2 regions of the Antarctobacter sp. genome follow, and region 2 is predicted to be linked to the other one. Evidence: riboswitches for the same ligand, from Rfam matches in the RefSeq annotation. Region 2 holds a riboswitch; the other holds the start of a gene.
What was found. Region 2 has a riboswitch for thiamine pyrophosphate ahead of thiB (thiamine ABC transporter substrate binding subunit). Riboswitches for the same ligand answer to the same signal wherever they lie in the genome.
Positions count from the first base shown of each region.

Region 1: linked by a shared signal. The riboswitch ahead of thiD (bifunctional hydroxymethylpyrimidine kinase/phosphomethylpyrimidine kinase) and the one ahead of thiB (thiamine ABC transporter substrate binding subunit) in region 2 are both predicted to bind thiamine pyrophosphate.

Region 1 covers NZ_OZ255849.1:2,778,590-2,789,822, reverse strand. Annotated here, with positions in the region: gene ACQY5B_RS14375 (ABC transporter ATP-binding protein) at 1-256, opposite strand, end outside; gene tenA (thiaminase II) at 253-924, opposite strand; gene ACQY5B_RS14365 (ABC transporter substrate-binding protein) at 921-1,856, opposite strand; gene ACQY5B_RS14360 (HesA/MoeB/ThiF family protein) at 1,853-2,836, opposite strand; gene ACQY5B_RS14355 (thiamine phosphate synthase) at 2,833-3,429, opposite strand; gene ACQY5B_RS14350 (thiazole synthase) at 3,426-4,196, opposite strand; gene thiS (sulfur carrier protein ThiS) at 4,198-4,395, opposite strand; gene ACQY5B_RS14340 (FAD-dependent oxidoreductase) at 4,392-5,360, opposite strand; gene thiD (bifunctional hydroxymethylpyrimidine kinase/phosphomethylpyrimidine kinase) at 5,357-6,160, opposite strand; TPP riboswitch at 6,220-6,322, opposite strand; gene ACQY5B_RS14330 (AfsR/SARP family transcriptional regulator) at 6,557-8,203, shown strand; gene ACQY5B_RS14325 (phosphatase PAP2 family protein) at 8,230-9,285, shown strand; gene ACQY5B_RS14320 (S8 family serine peptidase) at 9,287-11,044, shown strand.
Region 2 covers NZ_OZ255849.1:4,077,774-4,089,006, forward strand. Annotated here, with positions in the region: gene ACQY5B_RS20855 (glutathione S-transferase) at 1-467, shown strand, start outside; gene ACQY5B_RS20860 (outer membrane protein) at 539-1,192, opposite strand; gene petA (ubiquinol-cytochrome c reductase iron-sulfur subunit) at 1,418-2,011, shown strand; gene petB (cytochrome b) at 2,024-3,370, shown strand; gene ACQY5B_RS20875 (cytochrome c1) at 3,390-4,166, shown strand; gene ACQY5B_RS20880 (thiamine ABC transporter ATP-binding protein) at 4,248-4,952, opposite strand; gene ACQY5B_RS20885 (thiamine/thiamine pyrophosphate ABC transporter permease ThiP) at 4,939-6,456, opposite strand; gene thiB (thiamine ABC transporter substrate binding subunit) at 6,432-7,418, opposite strand; TPP riboswitch at 7,463-7,574, opposite strand; gene ACQY5B_RS20895 (hypothetical protein) at 7,693-7,866, shown strand; gene aroC (chorismate synthase) at 7,923-9,026, shown strand; gene ACQY5B_RS20905 (methyl-accepting chemotaxis protein) at 9,034-11,067, opposite strand; gene ACQY5B_RS20910 (DMT family transporter) at 11,171-11,233, opposite strand, start outside.

The DNA.
Region 1 (11,233 bases), 1.3 Mb from region 2:
GCAGCAGGCCGTCGGACTGCGCCATCAAGGCCACGCGCCCGGCCAGGGGACGCCCGTCACCGGTCTCGATCCGCCCGTCGAGGGTCAAGCCGTCGGTCAGGCCGGCCAGGCAGTGCAGCAGGGTGGACTTGCCCATCCCCGAAGGTCCCAGCAGGCAGGTCCAACGTCCCGGCTCTGCCCGCACCGCAACGGGGCCGAGCAGGACAGTGTCGCCCACAGTGACGCGACCGGAGAAGGCAAGGCCCGGTGGCTTCACGGGGCCAACCCCATGTCCCAGAACCCGATTTCCAGCCGCGTCGCCGTGGCAAAGCGGCGGCAGAGGTCGGGCCAGCGCGGGCTGTCCTCGGGCGCGGGACCCAGCCTGCGCGCCACCGCGCCGTCGATCAGCGCGCCGACATCGGCGCACAGCGCCTGGTAGTCGGCACTGCCATAGGTGCCGATCCAGTCGCGATAGGTGTCCGATGGGGTCTCGTTGGCCAGCCGCGCCCCGATTTCGCCGTAGCCCAGCACGCAGGGCGCCAGGGCTGACAACAGATCGGCGAAGTCACCGGCGTGACCCGCGTCCAGAACGTAGCGCGTATAGGCGAGGTTTTCCGGCCGTTCCTCGGCGGCCTGCAGGGTCGCCTCGTCGATCCCCGCCGCAGCGCAGGTCTGCACGTGCAGCAGCATTTCCTCGTCGATCAGCGCCTGTGTCGTCGCGGCGCAGGCGCGCATCTCTTCTATTGTTCCGGCCTTGGTGACGGCCAGCGCCCAGGCCCGTGCGAAATGGACGAGAAAGACGTAGTCCTGAACAAGATAATGCAGGAAGGCATCGCGCGGCAGGCTCCCGTCAGAGAGCCCTTCGACAAAGGAGTGGCGGGTATAGTTCTGCCAGTTCTCACCCGCTGCGGCGCGCCACAGGGGGAAGGTACGACCGTAACTCATTGATCCGCATCCGTCATGATGGCGAGGTCCGAAACAGGCCTGATCTCTTCGATCAGATCCACCGACTTCAGGAACCGCTCGAACCGGGCATAGCGGCCGGTGTCCAGCGCGGCAGGGCGCAGGGCAAAGCGCGGAAGCGTGTCCTGCCAAGCCCTCGCGTTCAATTCGTCGTCGAGTTCGGCAGAGGAGGCGGCGAAGATTTCCCAGCTTTCCTGCGGATGGTTGACGATGTACTGCACGGCCTCTTCGGTGGCCGCCAGGAACCGGTCGATCTTCTCGAGGTCCATCCGGTTGGGGTTGGCGACGTAGATCAACTCGTCGTAGGCGGGGACGCCTTCTTCCTCGGGGTAGAAACAGCGGCCGTCGACGCCCTCGATCTCCATCTGGTTCAGTTCGAAATTCCGGAAAGCGCCGATGACCGCGTCCACTTGCCCCGACATGATAGAGGGCGAGAGCGCCCAGTTGACGTTGACCAGCTCGATATCCTGCATCCCGAGACCGGCAGGGGCCAGCATGGCCGACAACAGCGCCTCTTCGACACCGGCGACCGAGAAGCCGACCTTGCGGCCCTTGAGGTCCGCGATTTCCGCGATTGGACCGTTGTCGAGGACCAGCAGGCAGTTCAGCGGCGTGGCGACCAGCGTGCCGACGCGTTTCAGCGGCAGACCTTCCGCCACTTGCAGGTGCAATTGCGGCTGGTAGGAGATGGCGAGGTCGGCCTTGCCGGCCGCCGCCATTTTGGGCGGGTCTGCGGGGTCGGCCGGGGCCACGATTTCCACCTCCAGACCGGCATCGGCGAAATAGCCCTTTTCCTTGGCAATGATGATCGGCCCGTGATCGGGGTTCACGAACCAGTCGAGAACAAGGGTCATCTTGTCGGCAGCCGTGGCAGGTGCGGCGCAAAGGCAGAACAGCAGGGTCAGGACTCTCATGAGGTCGCTCCGGTTTGGTCGCCAAGGGCGACGAGGGTTATTTCTCCGTCCCAGACGCGCGAAAGCCGTTCGGCCGCGGTCCAGGAACGTTGGCCCGAGCGGCAGCACAGCACCGCGCGCTGGCCGGGGGCGGGCACCGGGCCGTCCGGGCCGAGGTCATCGGTCGCAAGGCGCAAGGCACCGTCGCGGACAAGCGGCCCTTCGTCGGGCGCGCGCAAATCCACGACGAAATCGCCGGGTGCGATGGCGGTGGGACTGATGAAGCGGAAACAGCTGTCCGGTTCGGGCGCACCGACGAACGAGAATCCGCCGAACCGATGCGCCAGCCCGTCATAGCTTGTGACCCGGCCCAGCGGTGAGGGGCCGATCCCTGCAAGCACGGTCAGCGCCATCTGGGCCTGCAGACTGCCGATGACCCCGACGACCGGGCCCAGCACACCGTCTTCGGCGCAGGAGCCCAGCCGCTCGGGAAGGTCGGGGAAGACCGCGCGCAGAGAGGGCGCCCCGCCGCAGAAACCGCCGCAATAGCCTTCTGTCCCGGTGACCGAAGCACTGATGAGCGGCAACCCGAGTTCCTGGCAGAGTTCCGACAGGATGTAGCTGGCGGCGAAACTGTCGGCGCAGTCCAGCACCAGCGTCACGCCCGCTGCCAGCGCCGCGGCGTTGCCCGGATCAAGCGCGACAGTCACCGGTTCAATCCGGCAATCAGGGTTCAGCCCGTCCAGCGCCTTTGCCGCGGCTGTGGCCTTTGGCTGGCCGAGGTCCCCCGCGCGAAAGACCGTCTGCCGGTGCAGGTTGCTTTCGTCCACGTGATCGGGATCGACCAGCCGGAGATGCCCGACCCCGGCACCGGCAAGGTATTGCAGAACCGGTGCCGCCAGCCCGCCGGCTCCCACCACCAGAACAGAGGCCGCGCGTAGCCGATCCTGTCCCGCCGCGCCCAGTTCCGGTACCGCGATCTGCCGGATGTAGCGGGTCATCGCGTCACCTCGATCCATTCGCGGATGCGTGTCTCGGGGTCGGCGTTCAGGGTGATATCCGTCACGACCGAGACTATGTCGGCCCCGGCTGCAAAGGCCTGCGGCGCGCGGGCGGTCGAGAGCCCGCCAATGGCCACCAGCGGCAGGTCGCCAACCCGGCGCTTCCAGTCGGTCACGCGGTCAAGACCCTGTTCGTGCCACTTCATCTTTTTCAGGATGGTCGGCCAGACCGGCCCCAGCGCCACGTAATCCGGCCCACAATCCAGCGCACGGGCCAGTTCGGCCTCGTCATGGGTGGAAATGCCCAGCTTTAGCCCGGCGGCGCGGATCGCTTGCAGGTCGGCGGTGTCTAGGTCCTCTTGCCCCAGGTGCACCCAGTCGCAGCCCAACTCCGCCGCCAATTGCCAGTGATCGTTGACCACAAGCACCGCACCCGCCGCCCGGCAGAGATCGCGCGATCGTTCGATGAGCGCGCGGAGGTCGGCCTCGGGGCGGTCCTTCACCCGCAGTTGCACCAGCTTGACGCCGAGGGGCAGCGCCCGTTCCAGCCAGTCGGGGTGATCGAAAATCGGATAAAAGCGATCCAGCGTCATTCCAGCACCGCCAGTCCCAGCACGGGGGTAGAGGGGGCGGCCATGTCGCGCGGTTCCATCGGATCGGCAGAGCGCGCCAGCCGTCCGGCCTCCAGCGCGCGGGCGAACCCCTCGGCCATGGCCGCAGGATCGCCGGCCTTGGCCACCGCCGTGTTCAGCAGCACGGCGTCAAAGCCCAACTCCATCGCCTGTGCCGCCTGGCTGGGCAGGCCTAGCCCCGCATCGATCACCATCGGTATCTCGGGAAACTGCGCGCGCAGGGTGCGCAGGCCGTAGACGTTGTTCAGACCCAGCCCGGTACCGATGGGGGCGCCCCAGGGCATCAGGACCTCGCAGCCCGCCTCCAACAGGCGACCGCCAAGGATCCCGTCCTCGGTCGTGTAGGGAAAGACCTTGAAGCCGTCCGCGCAGAGGATCCGCGCCGCTTCGACCAGCTCGAAGGGATCGGGCTGCAGCGTGTCCGCGTGGCCGATCACCTCGAGCTTGATCCAGTCCGTGCCAAAGATCTCGCGCGCCATATGGGCGGTTGTCACGGCCTCACGTGCAGAATGACAGCCGGCGGTGTTGGGGAGGACGGGGATACCCAGGCCACGGATCAAGTCCCAGAACCCCTGGCCGTTACCGCCCGCTGCCTCGCGCCGGAGCGACACCGTCACGACGCCCGCGCCGGAGCGGTGAAACGCCTCGGCCAGCACCGCGGGAGAGGGGTACTGAGCCGTGCCCAGCATCAGGGGGGATGCGATTTCGGTTCCGTAGAAAACAGGCATGTCAGCCTCCCTGCCGGGGCGCGAGGATTTCCAGCCGGTCGCCTTCGGCCAAGGGCTGCTGCGCGCGTGCCGCTGCTGGCACGAAGGTTTCGTTCACCGCGGTCGCCACGCGGGCCTGCCCGTAACCAAGTTCGTCCAGGGCCGTGGCAAGGTCGGTCGCCGCGATATGGGTGGCCGCGCCGTTCAAGATGATCTTCATTGCAGGAACTCCGGGGGCTCGCCGTCCAGCACCAGCCCTGCCACCATCCGCGCCATCGCAGGGGCCAGCAGGAAGCCGTGCCGGAACAGGCCGTTGACATGGATGCGGTCGCCCTGCGGGACGATCCGCGGCAGGTTGTCGGGAAAGGCGGGGCGCGCATCGGCGCCGATCTCCAGCACCTCGGCCTCGGCAAAGGCCGGGTGCAGGGCATAGGCGGCGTTCAGCAGTTCCGCCATCGAACGCAGGGTAGGGGGGCCTCGCCCGTCGCCCTCGACCTGAGTGGCGCCCAGCATGTAGACACCGTCCCCCCGCGGCACGAGATAGAGTGGGTGGCGCGGATGCAGCATCCGCACCGTCCGGCGCAGCGTGACCTCCGGCGCGCGCAGCACCGCCATCTCGCCACGAACGCCACGCAACTCTGGCAGACGGTCGCGCGCGGCAAGGCCCCGGCAATCGATCACGGTGCCGTTCAGGTCGCCGTTCGCCGCGACACAAACACCGCGTGCAGCAAGGCCCTGTCGCAAGGTGCCCAGCGCGGTCCGCGGATCAATATGCGCCTCCTGGACAAAGTGAAGACCGCCAGAGACCCGCCCAGAAAGTTCCGGCTCAAGCGCGGCGAGTTGCTGGCCATCAAGGCGCCGATGCCCCTCCGTCCGTCGGGCGAAACGGTCCAACTCTCCCCGGTCACGGCCAAGGGCGACCACCAGCGTTCCATCCCGCGCCACCGGCACGCCAGCCGCCTGCCACCAGTCCGCGGCTTGCGCGCCCAGACGTGTCACGGGCTCTTCCGCTGCTTCGCCTTCGCAGAACGGGGCCAGCATTCCGCCAGCCCACCAGGAACAGCATTCAGGACCGGGCCCGCCCGCAGTGTCGAGGATGCGGACCGCCGCGCCCCTGTCCGCAAATTCATGCGCGACGCAGAGCCCCGAGACCCCGGCGCCCAGGATCGTGACTTCCGCGCTCATGCCCAGACCTCGTGGAAATGGTGCACTGGCCCGTGACCGCGTCCGACCTCCAGCCGGTCCGCCGCCGCGATGGCCCCGTGCAGCCAGCCATGCGCGCGGCGGACGGCGGCCTCTGGTGCAGCGCCCTTGGCCATTTCGGCCGCGATGGCCGAGGACAGGGAGCAGCCTGTGCCATGGGTGTTGCGTGTGGCAAGGCGCGGCGCCTCGAAAGCGGTGAAACCAGCCTCTGTCACCAGCAGGTCGCGGCAGGTTTCACCTTCGGCGTGGCCGCCTTTCATGAGCACCGCGTCCGGCCCGAGCGCTCGCAGCGCCGCGCCTTGCGCTTCCATCCTTTCAGACGTGGTTGCGGGATCGTGTTCCAGAAGCCGGGCGGCCTCGGGCAAGTTCGGGGTCAGCATCGTTGCGCGGGGCAGCAGGTGATCGCGCAACGCCGTGACCGCCGACGCGTCCAGCAGAGCATCCCCCGACTTCGCAACCATCACCGGGTCCAGCACCACAGGACCGGCGAAGCCCTGCAAGGCTTGCGCCACCGCTTCGATGATGTCGACCGTGCCCAGCATCCCGATCTTCACCGCGTCGATGTCAATGTCGTCGAGCACCGAGCGGATCTGCGCCGCCACCATCTCTGGGGCCAGCGTCGCGACGGATTGAACGCCCACCGTGTTCTGTGCGGTGACGGCCGTGATCGCCGTGGCACCGTAGACGCCAAGCGCCGAGGCGGCCTTGAGATCAGCCTGAATGCCGGCGCCTCCACCGCTGTCAGAGCCTGCAACGATCAGGAGTTTCGCGACCTTTTCCATTTTCTCCTCCGCACAAGGGCACGCGGGAAGAGACTGGAAAACGGGCAGGCGGTTTGCCTGCGTGCGCGATCTCCGTTCCCTACGCCGGCATTGCCCGGATCAGGTTCGATGGGTCGGCGCGATGCCTCTCAGCCCTGTTGCAGGGCACCCCAACGGATTTGGCGGCACCGTAGCGCCTCGCCGCGGCAGTGGCAACCGGGGGATAATCCCGGAACCAATTGACCTGTTCCCCAAACCGATGACGGCGCTTTGCCTCTGGAGCCGGCGGGCAGGCGAGATGGCGAGGTCGAATGTGAAAAAGGTGTGAATTCCGCGCCGCGGCAAACGAAAATGTTCGGGCTCCGTGGCAAATGCGCTACACTAAGGGTGATTGAAGCGTTTCCAGGCGTCGAAAGCATGGCACCGACATATGAACTGAAGCTCTTCGGACCGATCCAGGTTCTCGACAGAGAGGGCAGGGATATTTTGACGGGCACGTGCGGAGAGAAGGCCAAGGGACTGCTGGCAATCCTCGCAATTTATGGTGACCGACCCTGTTCCAGGGCCATGCTTCAAGACAAGCTCTGGAGTGACAGGGGGGAACAACAAGCCCGCAACAGCCTTAGACAAGCCCTGTCTCAATTGCGGCGCATGTTCGGGCAAGACGCAAAGCGGATCTTGCTCACAGATGGCGGGCCGGTCCTCTTGGCCCGGGAACATCTGAAAATCGACTACTTCGATCCAGACGTAAATGCCGCCTCTCGACGGGAATTCCTAGAAGGGATCGATATCAAGGATCCCCAATTCAATATCTGGCTCTCCGAAATGCGCGTCAATTCGGAAGGTTCCGACGCAAGGACGACGGTATCCCATGCCAGCGGCACCGACTGCGAAAACGGACCACGGCTGAGCCTGGGTATCCTGCCGGTATTAACGTCCGTGAACGATGATACGGCGAAACTGGTTGCCAACCTGGTGATCGACAAGATTGCGACGAACCTCAGGTACTACGAAGTTTTCGACATCCATGATTTCCGTGATGTCGCTGCCGCCGGGGCCCGTCCTGCGGATCTGTTCCTGAAGGTCCAGGCCCTGTCTCTTGGTGCGGCGACAAGCCTGTCGTTCAAGATTTTCAAGGTGGAGAACCAGTTTGTAATCTGGAGCAAACAGCGCCAGCTCGAAACGGCAGCTCTGGCAACCGAACTCCTGTCAGAGATGACGGCGCAACTGGTCGACGAGATCTGCAACAAGCTTCTTCATTCCGGGATCGGCGGGATGACCGCCGAGCGCGAGGCTGCACGCAACCTCATCGAAGGCGTCGATCGCCTGATGCGGCGGTCGGAGCGGTCCCTTGCCGAAGCGACCCATGCGCTTGAAAAGGCGTGCGATCTGCAACCAAAGGCGTCTTACTTCGCTTGGAGCGCCTATTCTTCGGCTCATCTTCTCGAGGCCAAAGTGCTCGACCTCAACGAGATCCGGGCGCGGGCCGATTACTGGGCCGCCCGTGCGATCGAGGCTGATCCGCACAATCCGCTGGCACGCTCGCTGCTTTCGCACGTCTACAGCTTTGTCTTCCGGGACTTCGGACGCGCCGCTGCCCTCATTGCGCCTCTTCAATCGGACCCTCCGGACCTTGCCTTGTATCACTACGCCAAAGGAACGCTTGCCTGCTACACCGGTGACTACGACACTGCGAAAGTCGCCGCGGCGCGCGCAGTTCGTTTTGGGCGCGACAGCCCTTACCAGTACCTGTTCGGCTCTCTCAGGCAAATGGCGCATTCCCTGTCCGGTAGCTTCGAAAAGGCGATCCAATATGGGACGATGTCCTTGTCCCAGCAGATCCCGGGGACACAGCCTTTCTTGCCGACACTGCGCTACCTGGCCGCAAATTATGCCCAATCCGGGGATTTGGTCTCGGCGGCAGCGACCTATCGAAGGATCGAGAAGCGGGACCCGGGTTTCACATGGCGCAGGCTTGAGGATCCGGCAGCGCCAGTTCCCGCGGACCATGTACGCCGCTTCCTGATTTCAGGCCTGCGCACTGCCGAGAAGGCCGCCAGTTGACCCCCCCAAAACCGGAGGAACCACCCATGTCGGAAGAACATCGCCTAGACGGGCCCAGCCTTCGGCTTGGGCGGAGAGGGAAGCTCTTCCGCCATGACGGAAAAGAACAAAGGGATGTTGCACCGCTTGCGCGGGCCACGACGCCGGGGCCAAGCGCCCATGCCCACGCCCATGCCCATGCGCATTTCAACGCGCATGCCCACGCGCACGCCCATTTCAGCGCCAGCACGCAGGGCGCGGGCACGGCGCCGACTGGCTCTCCGGCGTTGAACGGCGATCCGGTTCCGGCATTCGGTGATCAGGTCATCTCGACCTGGCGCGAATTGCGGGACCTCGTGCAATTGAGAGACATCGCCATTGAAACGACGGCGGCAGTGGAGTTTGAAGACACGCTAAAGACCGTGAAGAACGAGGATGCCGGTCTTGCAAAGGCCCACAACGCCTATGTGTCGAACATAGCGAAACAGAAGCTCAGCAAGAATGTCTATGCGTATGAGCGTCTTCCGCTGCAGCCGCCTCCGGGCATGCAGGAAACCCGCGAAGAAGTGCGCGAACTGCACCGCAAACAGAACCGTCTGCGTGGGGATGAATTCCGTCAGAAAGAGATCATCCGCCAGGTCGCGGCAAACAATCCGACGGACATGCTACGGCGCCTCGGGATCGAGGAATTGGCGGGCTATCGGGCGACGCGCGCTTTGATCTCCACCGTGCTGCAACTGTCCGAACGGGTCGGCTATGTCTACAAGACCCGCTATACACGGCCCCGGCCTTCGCATGTCGACAATGCGCTGCGGCCGTTCATCGGAATCCCGCCGCACCCGTCCTATCCTTCGAACCACGCGTTCCAGGATACCTGCGTGGCGCTGGTGCTGTCGCGGGCCATTCCCGAATACACCGCGACGCAGGAACTGTTCCACGTCGCGCAGCGCATCGGCGAGAACCGCGAATACGCCGGCTTGCACTACAAGTCCGACACCGAGGCCGGGGTCGAGCTTGCGGGAAAGTTCGCACCCTACCTGTTCTATGCCTGCCGCTACCAGATGCGGGCCGTTCAGCGCGAGTGGTACGAGGGGAGGAGTTGACATGGCCGATGGTGATTGCACGACCTGCGAGGACCGCGAAGGTCTATTCTACCTCTGGCATCTTCAGGCGCTTGGATTGCTTGTAGAACCTTGGGAAGCTGTGGATTCAGAGGATTGCGCGGAGCCTTACGAAGGCAAGCCAAAGGAAGAGTGGAAAAAGATTTTCGACCCAGATGGCCAGTTCACGGCCGTGACGGTGGCGATCATCGACAACGGCTGTGCCGGAAGCTGCCCGGCCGACGCTTCCAAGGGGGCCAACCACTTCGAGCATCCGAATCTCGCCTCGGAGCGATTGATCCATCCGGTGGATTTCACCGGGTTCCTCGAGGGTGCGGTCTATGCCGGGAGAGGCTACGACTGGCCTCGTATACAGGAGTGGATCGCCGGCGACCGGGACGTGCTAGACGCGTTCGATGCGGTCGGCGACCCGTTGAGGTCGGTTCTTCACGACATCTTGGGACATAGCCTGAAGACGCACAAATACCTTGAACTGCCTGATCCCTCTGACAGGTTCGCGGCCCACGGTACCGCTTGCGCCGGCCTGGTTGCGGCCAGCCCTGCGGGATACGGAAAAAAGGAGTGCGTCGACGATGGCGCCGCGACACAAAACGATGCGTCACAGCCCTCCGCCGCACCCGAGCCCGCCCAGGGTGAAGGTCGTGATCGCCAGAACGGATCCTCACGGCCACTCGAAAGTGGCGCGGACAGGTCCGCCAACCGCAATCCGAATGCCATCGGCTACGCGGGCATTCATCCGACGGCGAATATCATTCCGATCAGCACCGTCTACAATACCGAATACTGGCCCCTGATCATGGCGCTTCTCTGGGCTGTGGGGTACGACGCGGACGTGATCCTGATCCCGCGCGGCGTTTCCGATCTGCCCGCGACGGAAGAGGACGGCGGAAAGTCTCGCCCGCCGTCCGAGAAGGAACTGCGCGAGGACCTGTCCTTGAGAGGCACGAGGCTGCTAGCCGGTGGCGCGCGTTCCGCGGAAAAGCATCTGTTCGAGACACTTCTGTCCGTCATTTCGGAAAAGATACCGGTTGTGATGGCGGCAGGGAACAGCGGGTCGGACACGCTGGACTACCCGGCCAACCTCGTCCTGACGGGCAAGGATGGTGGCGGCCCGGTCGCCGAAAACCTGATCGTGGTGGGGGCCGTCAATGCCCGGGGCGCCCACGCATCCTATAGCGCAGGCTATGACGCGAGAGGCACCTTGTTCTATGCGCCGTCGGACGATGCACAGGAAGTTTCCGACCGGTACCACCGATACGACGACATCACATGGCGCGGGCGCAACCTGGACATGGACGTGAGCGTGCCGGAGGGAGCAGGCGACCGTGGTCCTTACTCGCCCTACGGGCTGATGGCGATCGATATTCCCGGTCAGTATGGTTATGCGGCCGAAGCGGGCGAAGAGGACGACTTTGCCGAAGAGGGGGCGGACAAACGCCCCGTCCTCAGGACTTCGGGTGATCGCAACCCGGACGAGCCGATCCCGTACCACACCGAGGTCATGCCACGGTCGCTGTACACCGTGTTCGGCGGAACCTCTGCCGCATCGTGCCAGATCGCCGGTTTGCTCGCCTTGCTGCAGCAAAAGCAGCGTAATGCCGGTGAGCGTTTGTTGAGCGGAAAAGAAGCCAGGGAAGAACTTGAAAAAGCCCGGGTGCCTGCGCCGGATATGGAAAAAGGCGCGCAGGACGCCGGATACGGCATGCAAATCGTCTCGGGTAAGGCGCTGCTCTCTCTGTAGACCCTTTGACGGCGCGATTGCCGGGCGGTGTCCCTTGGCCATCGCCCGGCAAAGGCCGTTCATCCCACAGAGACAATTGACGTTTGAGAACGGGTATTTCGATCAAAAGGCCTGTGAGACGCGCCTATTGCCATTGAGAACGCACCAATTCGGCATTTTCATCTCTCTCACGGCACGTTTCGCATTGTT
Region 2 (11,233 bases):
CCAACCCGCTTGGCAAGATCCCGGCCCTGATGCGCTCCGACGGTCCGACGCTCTATGACAGCCGGGTGATCTGCCGGTTCCTCGACGCCCGCGCGCAGGCGGGCCTTTACCCGGAAAGCCGGGTCTGGGACACCCTGACGCTGGAGGCAACCGGGGACGCGATCATGGAGGCGGCCGTGCTGATCGTCTACGAGGAACGCTTTCGCCCGCCCGAAAAGGTGTCGATGGATTGGATCGAGGGCCAATGGGCCAAGGTGTCCCGTGCATTGGACGCCCTTGGCACCCGCTGGATGAGCCACCTGCATGGTCGCATGGACATGGGCCATATCGCGATCGGCTGCGCGCTTGGCTACCTGGATTTCCGCCACGAGGCTCGATCCTGGCGGACCGGCCGCGATACGCTGGCTGCCTGGTACGCCGAGTATTCAAAGCGCCCGGCCATGATCGCGACGACACCCAGCGGCTGAGCAACAAAAAGGGCGGACCCTGTCCGCCCCCGCCTTTACGATCGGGCCGGGTCCGGGACCCGGCGCCTTTGTCAGAAGTGCATCGACAGCCCGACGTTCAGGGCATTGGTCTTGATGTCGGTCTTGAACGTGCCGCCATCGTCGAATGTGCCTTCGTTGACCGAGTAAGTGAACTGATACTCGCCAAAGACAGAGAATCGGTCGTTGATCTGATAGCTGGTGCCAGCCGTCAGGCGCATCGCCGGGCCGGCCAGCTGGAACCCGTATGTCCGCGAGCCGCTGGCGTGATCGGCGTCCACATGTGGAAAGGCGATCCCCAGACCACCCCCGACATAGGGCGTGAACTGCCCCCACTGGTTCTTCCAGCGCCGCATCACGTTCGCGGTCAGCACGTTGTGCCCGTCGGTGAACTCCAGCTGGGAAAAGCCCAGTGCCTTCAGCGTGCTGTCGTCGGCATAGGCCTTGGTGTGCGTGTATTCCACGCCAAAGCCCAGCGATCCGCTTCGCCACCAGGTCGCGCGGGCGCCATAATAGGGAGGCATCACAAAGGGTTTGCCCTCCCAGCCGACAAGCTGGTCGTAGCTGCCGCCACCGTTGGGCAGGTCCCCGGAGATGCGGCTGTGAGGAAGCGTCTGCCAGCCGGTGTAAAACGACAGTTCCATCTCTGCCGCCGCCGGGGCCGCCAGACCGATCAGAATGCCGAGGGAAAGAATCAGTCGCCGCATGGTGCCGCCCCTAACTTTGCTCCCGAGCGAGATAATCACTGCGGAAGGGTGGTTTCAACCGCGACAGATTCGCGCGAGCGTGGAATGTGAGCCTTTTGCATCCTTTACCCCTCACGGCCTCCCGGCTAGATACCGATCCTGAGCGGGGTCCGGAGTCTTTCGAGCCTCCGGAAACCATGGGTTTTACCGCGGGCCGACGGCCCCTACAGCAATGGAGCGAACCTCGTGTCCCACGCAGAAGACCACGAAGGCACCCGAAGGGATTTCCTCTACTACGCCGCCGCCGGCGCCGGGGTCGTCACGACCGGCGCTGCCGTCTGGCCGATGGTCAACCAGATGAACCCCTCGGCGGACGTGCGCGCACTGTCCACCATCCGGGTCGACGTCTCGGGCGTCGCGCCCGGCACTCAGCTCACCGTCAAGTGGCTGGGCAAGCCGGTCTTCATCCGTCACCGGACCGAGGACGAGATCGCCGAGGCGCAGCAACAGGAAGAGGCCTTTGCCGCCGGCCAGAACGTGGTCGATACGAACGCGCGCAACGCCAACCTGGCCGACTCTTCGGCGCCGGCCACCGATGCCAACCGCACCCTGCCCTCGCCCGAGGGTCAGCCGGCGCAGGCCTGGCTGGTTCAGATGGGTGTCTGCACACACCTGGGCTGCGTGCCGCTGGGCAATGCCGGTGAATTCGGCGGCTGGTTCTGCCCCTGCCACGGGTCGCACTACGACCTCGCGGGCCGGATCCGCAAAGGCCCCGCCCCCGAAAACCTGCCTGTCCCGCCCGCCGAGTGGGTCGACGACAGCACCATCCTGCTGGGTTAAGGAGCACAAGACATGGCTGGAATCCCGCACGACCATTACGAGCCGAAGACCGGTGGCGAGAAGTGGCTTCACTCTCGCCTTCCGATCGTCGGGCTCCTGTACGACACCATCATGATCCCCACGCCCAAAAACCTGAACTGGATGTGGATCTGGGGGATCGTCCTCACCTTCTGCCTCGTTCTGCAGATCGCCACCGGGGTCGTCCTGGTGATGCACTACACGCCGCATGTCGACCTGGCCTTTGCCTCGATCGAACACATCATGCGCAACGTGAACGGCGGTCACTTCATCCGCTACCTGCACATGAACGGCGCCTCGCTGTTCTTTGTCGCGGTCTATGCGCACATCTTCCGCGGTCTCTACTACGGCTCGTACAAGGCCCCGCGCGAGGTGACATGGATCATCGGCATGCTGATCTACCTCTGCATGATGGGCACCGCCTTCATGGGCTATGTTCTGCCCTGGGGTCAGATGTCCTTCTGGGGTGCGACGGTCATCACCGGTCTCTTCGGCGCCATCCCGTTCATCGGTGAGCCGATCCAGACCTGGCTGCTGGGCGGACCGGCGGTGGACAACGCCACGCTGAACCGCTTCTTCTCGCTGCACTACCTGCTGCCGATGGTCATCGCAGCGCTGGTTGCGCTGCACATCTGGGCCTTCCACACCACCGGCAACAACAACCCGACGGGTGTCGAAGTGCGCCGCGGATCCAAGGCCGAGGCCGAAAAGGACACCGTTCCGTTCTGGCCCTACTACGTGATCAAGGACCTTCTGGCGCTGGCCGTGATCCTGGCGGTCTTCTTCGCCATCGTCGGCTTCATGCCGAACTACCTGGGCCACCCGGACAACTACATCGAGGCGAACCCGCTGGCGACGCCCGCGCACATCGTCCCGGAATGGTACTTCCTGCCCTTCTACGCGATCCTGCGTGCCTTCACCTCGGACGTCTGGCTGGTGCAACTGGCCTCCTTCGTGACCGGCGGCATCATCGACGCCAAGTTCTTTGGCGTGCTGGCGATGTTCGGCGCGATCATCGTGATGGCCCTGGCGCCCTGGCTCGACACATCGTCGGTTCGCTCGGGCCGTTACCGTCCGATGTTCAAGTGGTGGTTCTGGCTGCTGGTCATCGACTTCTTCGCGCTGATGTGGCTGGGTGCCATGCCCGCCGAAGAGCCCTACGCCAGCTTCTCGCTGATCGCCTCGGCCTACTGGTTCGCCTACTTCCTGGTGATCCTGCCGCTGCTGGGTGTCATCGAAAAGCCGCTGCCCCAGCCCGACACCATCGAGGCCGATTTCGACGCGCACTATCCGCCGAAGGATGAGGCCAAGGGCGCAGGCGCTGCGACCCCGGCGGAATAAGCAAGAAGGACCGTAAGAGATGTTCAAGAAACTCACCCTCGCGGCCCTCGTGGCCTTCGGTCTGGCCGGCGGCGCTCATGCCGCTGGCGGCGAGGCCCACGTCGAGGACTTCAAGTTCTCGTTCGAAGGGCCCTTCGGCACCTGGGACCAGAACCAGCTGCAGCGCGGCCTCAAGGTCTACACAGAGATCTGCTCGGCCTGCCACGGCCTGCAGTACGTTCCGTTGCGCGATCTCGAACAGCTGGGCTACAGCGAAGAGCAGGTCATCGCCTATGCCGCCAACTTCGAAGTCTTCGACGAAGAACTCGATGACTTCCGCCCGGCCAAGCCGACCGACCACTTCCCGGCCGTCACCTCGGTCGGGGCACCGGACCTGTCGCTGATGGCCAAGGCGCGCGCCGGTTTCCACGGCCCCTACGGACTGGGCATCAACCAGCTGTTCAAGGGCATGGGCGGCGCAGAATACATCGCCTCGCTGCTGACCGGCTACACCGGAGAGGAAAAGGAAGAGGCAGGCACCATCCTTTACGAGAACACCGCCTTCCCCGGCGGCTGGATCTCGATGGCGCCGCCGCTGTACGGCGAGGACGTCGAATTCGACGACGGCCACAGCAACTCGCTGCACCACGAAGCAGAGGACCTGGCGGCCTTCCTGATGTGGACCGCGGAACCCAAGATGATGCAACGCCAGCAGGCGGGTTTCGTCGGGGTGTTCTTCCTGGTGGTGCTCTCGGTGCTGCTCTACCTGGTGAACAAGCGTATCTGGGCCCCGATCAAGCGCAAGCCGACCGCCTGATCCGGCCAAGCCGAAAACGACAAAGCCCCGCCGATCCGGCGGGGCTTTTCTTTTTGATCATGGATTGGTGCAGGGCAGGGTTTACCCCGCCGCGCCAATGTAGTCGCGGAAGGCCTGCGGCGGATCGGCAAAGAAGGCCTCTGCCGCCACCGGTGCCTGCGCCTGCCCCTCGGCCACCAGCACGACCTCATGGGCAAACCCCTCTGCGTCGCGCGGGTCATGCGTCACCATGACGACCAATGCGGCGAGGCTGTCGGCGACCTCGCGCACAAGGTCCAGCATTTCGCGTTTCAGCGCCGGTCCCAGGGCGGCAAAAGGTTCGTCCAGCAGGATCACCGGGCGCGCCATCAAGAGCACCCGGGCCAATGCTGCGCGCCCCTGCTGACCACCGGACAGGGTGCCCGGTTTGCGCCCGGCCATGCCTTCCAGCCCCACGCGCCGCAGCGCCCCCTCGATCCGTGCACGCGCCTCGGCGTCCGGACGGCGCCCGCCGGGATGCAGGGCAAGACCCAGGTTTCGCTCCAGCGTCAGGTGCGGAAACAGGTTGCTGTCCTGGAACAGGATCGACACGGGCCGCGCCTGCGGCGGGGCATGGGTCACGTCGCGCCCCTGCCAGATGACGCGCCCGGCCGCGACCTCCCTGAAACCGGCGATGGCGTCCAGCAGGGTGGATTTTCCGGCGCCCGACGGCCCGACAAGCGCCACCCGTCGACCCGGCACCAGCGCCATATCCGCGCGCAGCGTGCCGCTGTCCATCGTCACTTGCAGGTCTTCAAGCCTCAGCACTCAAGCGCCCTCCGCGGTCGAACAGCCAGAACAATCCCAGGCTGGTCATCAACAACAACAGCGCCGCACCGGCCGCCGCCTCCATCTGGTAGGATCCCATCAGGCGATAGACCTGCAATGGCAAGGTCGCCCGGTCCGGATCGGCAAACAACGCGATCACGCCCAGGTCCCCCATCGCCAGGGCCGCCGTCAGCCCGGCGGCAAAGCCCATCGGACGCCGCAGGCGGGGCAGCCAGACCAATCTCAGCCACGCAAACGACGACATCCGCAAGGTCGCGCACAGGCGGCCATAGTCACGCGTGATCGCCTCGGCCTCGGGTCGCAGAATCCGTAGGGCGAAGGGCAGCGCCATCAGTGCGTTGACCAGCCCCGTGACCGGCAGCGCCATGTCGAAGGGATTGACGAAATTCCGCAGGATCAGGAACAGTCCCGTCCCCAGCACCAGGGGCGAAATCGCGATGGCAGGCAGGGCCAGCAACTCGCCCCGCCGCGTGGCAAGTGGCAAGGCCCAGGCCATGCAAAGCGCCGTGGACCCCAGCGCAACCATCAGAGAATGCCCCGCCGCACGCAACGTGTCAGGCGTGATCAGCAGAATGCCCGGCAGACCGCGCAGCACCACCGCCGCCAGAGGCACCAGCAGGAACAGCGCCGCCGCGACGATCCACATGGCATCCCAACCGCGGGCCAGACGTCCCTGCCCGTCCCAGCGCGGCAGGATGCGGTCTCGCCCCGCGCCGAACCCGGCCTGTCCCGCGACGCGCAGCGCAACCAGACCCGCCGCCAGGGCCAGAACCAGTTGCATGACCGCCAGTGCTGCCGCGCGGCCAAGATCGAAATCGAACCGCATCGCCTGGTAGATCGCCAGTTCCACCGTCGTGGCCCGCGGCCCACCGCCCAGAGTCAGAGCCACCGCAAAACTGGTCAGGCAGATCACGAAGATCACCGTAAACGCGCCCGGCAGCACCCGAAGGATCAGCGGCGCGTCAATCACGCGCCATTGCGCAGGCGGTGACAGCCCCAGGGAGGCCGCCAACCGGAAATGCTCGGCCGGGATCGCGGCCCAAGCCGAAAACAGCATCCTGACCGCCAGTGGCAAGTTGAAAAAGACATGCGCCAACACGACCCCGTGCAGCCCGTAAATGTCCAGAGTCGGGCCTCCCAGCGCGCCCAGGAACCTGTTCACCAGCCCCGCCTGGCCAAAAACCGCGATCAAGCCTATGACCGCCACGATCACCGGCAGGATGAAGGGCGCCCCCAGCAGAGTCACCAGCACCCCGCGCCCCACAAAGCGCCGACGCGCAAGGGCCTTGGCCACGGGCACGGCCAGAACGACGCTGAAGGAGGCTGACAGGAAAGCCTGCCAGAGCGTGAACCGCAGCGCCTGCCAATCCCCCGGACCAAAGGCACCAAAGCCCCCGGCCCGGGCCAGAACAACGCAGACCGGTCCCAGCGTCAGTACCGCCAGGACCAGCGCCGCCGCTATTGCGAGAGCGCGCGGCGCCATGCCTCGATCGCCTCGCCGCGCAGTTCTGCCGCCTCATCCTCGGAATAGAAAAGCACCTTTTCCGGCAGATCGAGCTTCTGGAAACCTTCCGGCCACTTGTCGCTGTCCAGCGCGGCTGGGATCGACCAGTTGCCTGTGGCGATCATGCTCTGGAAGTCCTCGCTCAGGATGAACTCCATGAAATCCCCGGCCAGCTCGGGCTGGTCGCTGGTCGCCAGTCGCGCGGCCAATTCGACCATGAAGTAATGCCCCTCTGGGAAGATCGCGGCCTTCTTGGTCTCATCTCCCTCCGCGATGATGTGGTAGGCGGGCGAGGTCGTATAGCTCAGCACCATGTCCGCCTCACCATCGGTGAAAAGGCCGTAGGATTCAGACCAGCCTTTTGTCACGGTGACGATCTTGGGCGCCAGTTTCTCCCAGGCGGCCTGCGCCTCGTCTCCGTAGACCGACTGCACCCAAAGCACCAGGGCCAGCCCCGAGATCGAGGTGCGCGGGTCCTGGATCACCAGCCGCAGGTCATCGGGCGCCTCCAGCAGCGCGTCGAAACTGGCGGGCGGCGCATCCACGCGGGTGGTGTCGTAGACAAAGGCGGTGTGTCCGTAGTTGAAGGGCAGGAACACCTCGTCCGTCCAGTTGATCGGCAGGGTCAGCGGCGACAGGTCCACCCCGTGTTCGGCAAAGAGCCCCGATTCACGGGCCTTTTTGGTCACGTCAGTGTTCAGGCCGATCACGACATCGGCCTCGGTCCGGTCCCCTTCCAGCAGGATTCGGGGCAAGAGATCGCCAGGTTTGAATTGCAGGTCGCAGGCGCAGCGCGCCTCGAACAGCTCTTCGATCCTCGGCCCCGGCCCCCATTCCGAGACAAAATAATCGGGCGCATAGACCGTCAGGACAGGCGTTTCGGCAAGGGCAAGCCCGGCGCTGAGACATCCCGCGGCAACAGTGAAGGCAAATGACTTCATGAAGTCCTCCAATATTGCGGCGCAAGGGCAAGATTGGAGTCCCGTGTCCGGGCCCATACCTTCCCTCCGCCGGTTTTAACCGGTTCAGGTTCAACGGGTTGATCCGATCTACGGAAATCTCAGACGGCTCATGCACCGCCACCCCGAGGTAGGCGGGACCCTAGTCCCGACGCCACGGAACATCAAGAAAAACCGTGATTTTTTCAGCCTGTTATGGTAAGTTTCAACCATCCCGACATTGCTGGAGAAAGGAGGCGCCCTTGGGGAAACGCGTTTGATCATTTTGTGCCTAGAGCTGGGGGTTATCTGGCTCATCTATCTTTGTTTCGGCTGGATCGCGGCCTTTGAGATGCCGCTCTGGATTTCCACCTTCATCGTGATTGCCGTTGACCGCGCGACGGATGCCGTGGGCGAATTCGCCCAGAGACGGCGCGACGGGCTCGAATAGTCTTGGCATTGCGCCCCGGCTTGCGTATCCCGCGCGGAAACGAAAGGGACGCAGCCATGAGCCTGAACACATTCGGACATCTTTTCCGTGTGACCACCTGGGGCGAAAGCCACGGGCCGGCTCTTGGGGCTACGGTCGACGGCTGCCCGCCGGGCATCGAAATCGACGAGGCGCAGATCCAGCACTGGCTGGACCGGCGCAAGCCGGGGCAGAACAAGTTCACCACACAACGACGCGAACCGGACGCCGTGCGCATCCTGTCAGGCGTCTTCGAGGGCCGGACCACCGGCACCTCGGTGCAGCTGATGATCGAGAACACCGACCAGAGGTCCAAGGATTATTCCGAGATCGCGCAAAAGTTCCGCCCCGGTCATGCCGACATCACATATTTCCAGAAATACGGGCTGCGCGACTATCGCGGCGGCGGGCGCTCCTCCGCGCGGGAAACCGCTGCGCGCGTGGCCGCCGGTGGGCTGGCGCGCGCGGCGCTGACGGCGCTGGTGCCGGGGATCGAGATCCGCGGGTACATGGTGCAGATGGGCAGCCACGGCGTCGACCGGACGCGCTTCGATGATGCCCAGATCGATGCCAACCCCTTCTGGTGCCCGGACCCGCAAGCCGCCGAGACCTGGGCGGATTACCTGGACGGGCTGCGCAAATCGGGCGAGAGCGTGGGCGCGGTGATCGAGGTGGTCGCCCGCAATACCCCTGCGGGCCTCGGCGCCCCCGTCTATGGCAAGCTGGACACCGATCTTGCGGCCGCGATGATGTCGATCAACGCGGTCAAGGGCGTCGAGATCGGCGAGGGCATGGCCTCGGCCGCCCTGACCGGCAGCCAGAATGCCGACGAGATCTTCATGGGAGAGAACGGCCCGGTCTACAGCTCCAACCATGCCGGCGGTATCCTGGGCGGCATTTCGACCGGCCAGGAAATCGTCGTGCGTTTCGCGGTCAAGCCGACCTCGTCCATCCTGACCCCGCGCAAGACCATCACCCTGAGCGGTGAAGAGACAGAGATCGTCACCAAGGGCCGGCACGATCCCTGCGTGGGTATCCGCGCCGTTCCGGTGGGAGAGGCGATGATGGCCTGCGTCTTGCTTGACCACCTTCTGCTGCATCGCGGCCAGGTCGGTGACGCCGGCGGACGCATCGGGGGCTGAGGCCCCGTCAGAAATCCTTCCAAAGGGCGTCGTCACCAACGGCCCTCTTGTAGGCCGGTGCCGGGTTCGGCGCGGACTGCTCGAAGCTGTCGAGTTCCACTTCGAGGGGGGACGGCTCCAGTTCTTCGGCAGCCCAGCTGCCGTGCACCAAGGTTTCCGTGTCCGCCATCGTGTCGTCACACCCCCCGCCCCCATCGCCAGATGCAACGTCTTGGTCATGCTTTTGCTCATGGCCCCTTGGGTCGACGCCTTTCACCGAAAAGCCCTCGTTGACCGGGTCCTCCCAGGTGTTCGCCGCAGGGGGCAAATCCTGCACGGAGAAGCGCGCGAGGACATCAGACAGACGGGTGGCCTCGACACGCAGTTTCTGGCTGGCAGCATTGGTCTGGCTGACCATCGCGGCGTTCTGCTGTGTGACCTTGTCCAACTCACCCACGCCGACGTTGATTTCCTGCACGCCGCTGGCCTGATCACGGGCCGAGGTCGCGATACCGGAAACCATTTCGGACACTTCGGTCACGCTTTGCACGATATGGGTCAGGGTTTCGCTGGTTTCATGGACCAGCTTTTCACCATCTTCCACCTGCTTGCTGCTGTTCGTCACCAGCTCCTTGATCTCGCTCGCGGATTCCGAGGCCCGCTGGGCCAGTCCCCGCACCTCGGAGGCCACCACGGAAAAGCCCTTGCCGCTTTCGCCGGCGCGCGCGGCCTCGACCCCCGCGTTCAGGGCCAGCAGGTTGGTTTGAAAGGCGATGTCGTCGATGACCGTGATGATCTGCGAAATCTGGTCAGAGGACTTTGCGATGGACCCCATCGCCTCCAGCGCCCTTGCCATGACCTCGCCGCCCTGCTCGGCCCGGCGACGGCCCTCGACCACCTTCGTATCGACCTCCTGCGCCCGGGCCGAGGCCGACTGCACGCTGGCTGACAATTCCTCCAGGGCGGCGGCCGACTCCTCCAGCGTCGCGGCCTGAACCTCGGAGCGGCGCGACATCTCGTCGGACATGCTGGACAGTTCGTTGGCGTTGTTTGTCACCGCGTCGGCGCTTTGCCGCAACGACCCGACAAGATCGTCCAGCGTGTCGGCGAGGTTGTTGAAGTCGGCGCAAAGCTGGACGTAGCTCTCGCCGAGATCCCGCCACTCGCCCTCGTCGATACGGTTCTGGAGGTCCCCGCCCCGCAGCTGGCTCATCGCGGTGCTGAAGGCCTGGAACAGGTCCACGCGCCTGCCATTCTCGGCCACCATGCGCTTTTCGGCAGCATCTGCAGCCAGCAGCTTGGCCTTCAGATCCTCGAGGTTGCGAGAGATCATCCCCACCTCGTCGGCACGCGTGGTATCGGCAAGTTCGAACGCGTAATCGTGCTGGGCAAGACGCCGGACCGCGTCACGGGCGCGCTGGATCGGCAGCGACAGCGAGCGGCCAAAGATGAAGGCCAGGATCAGCGCAACCGCCACCACCAGCCCGTTCCCGAGCAGCTGCTTGATGTCCGAGGCCGCAGCCACGGCTGTCGCCTCGGTTTCCAGCCGGGTCACGTCTGCCGCCAGTTCATCGGTCATTTCCAGAAGGTCTCTTCGGGTTTCCTCCAGCGAGGGCAGAATGGTCCTGTAGGCAAAGGCCTTGCGGTCGAAAAGCGTCAGCCCGGCCAGCGTCTCGACTTCGCCGTCGAGGGCGGCCAGCCGTTCGGCCATCTCCGCCAGGCGGGTCACCATCTCGGGTCGCTGAGCCTCGGACACGCGGGTGTCGGCAAAACTTGTCCGCACCTCAGCGAAACGTTCGGACATGGCCGCCAATTCGGCCCGCATGTCCTCTATCTTGGCGTCGTCACCGGCAACGAACAGCATCATCGCCAGTTCCGCGCTCTGCATGCTGTTGGTGATGTCGCCCAGAAGACGACTTTGCGAGAACATGTCGGAGGTGTGGTACAGCTTGCCGGTGAGTTCGGATTTCACCGTCCACGAAATGGCCGAGAGTACCAGCAGTGTCGCGATAAAGGCCGATGCCAGAAGCATCACCTGAATTCGGATCGAAAACCTTCCCATGAATCGCCCTCACATCTGTTCAGCGGGCAAATTGCCCACGCGTCAGAGCGGGTGTAGCGGGGCGCAGGTAAACAAAACTTTCCGCGCGGGCGGAATTTCACGTTCAATTCTTGACAGTTTCGCGCGCGGAGTTGGGGATCTTGGCCAGTTGCACGGCCAGGATCCC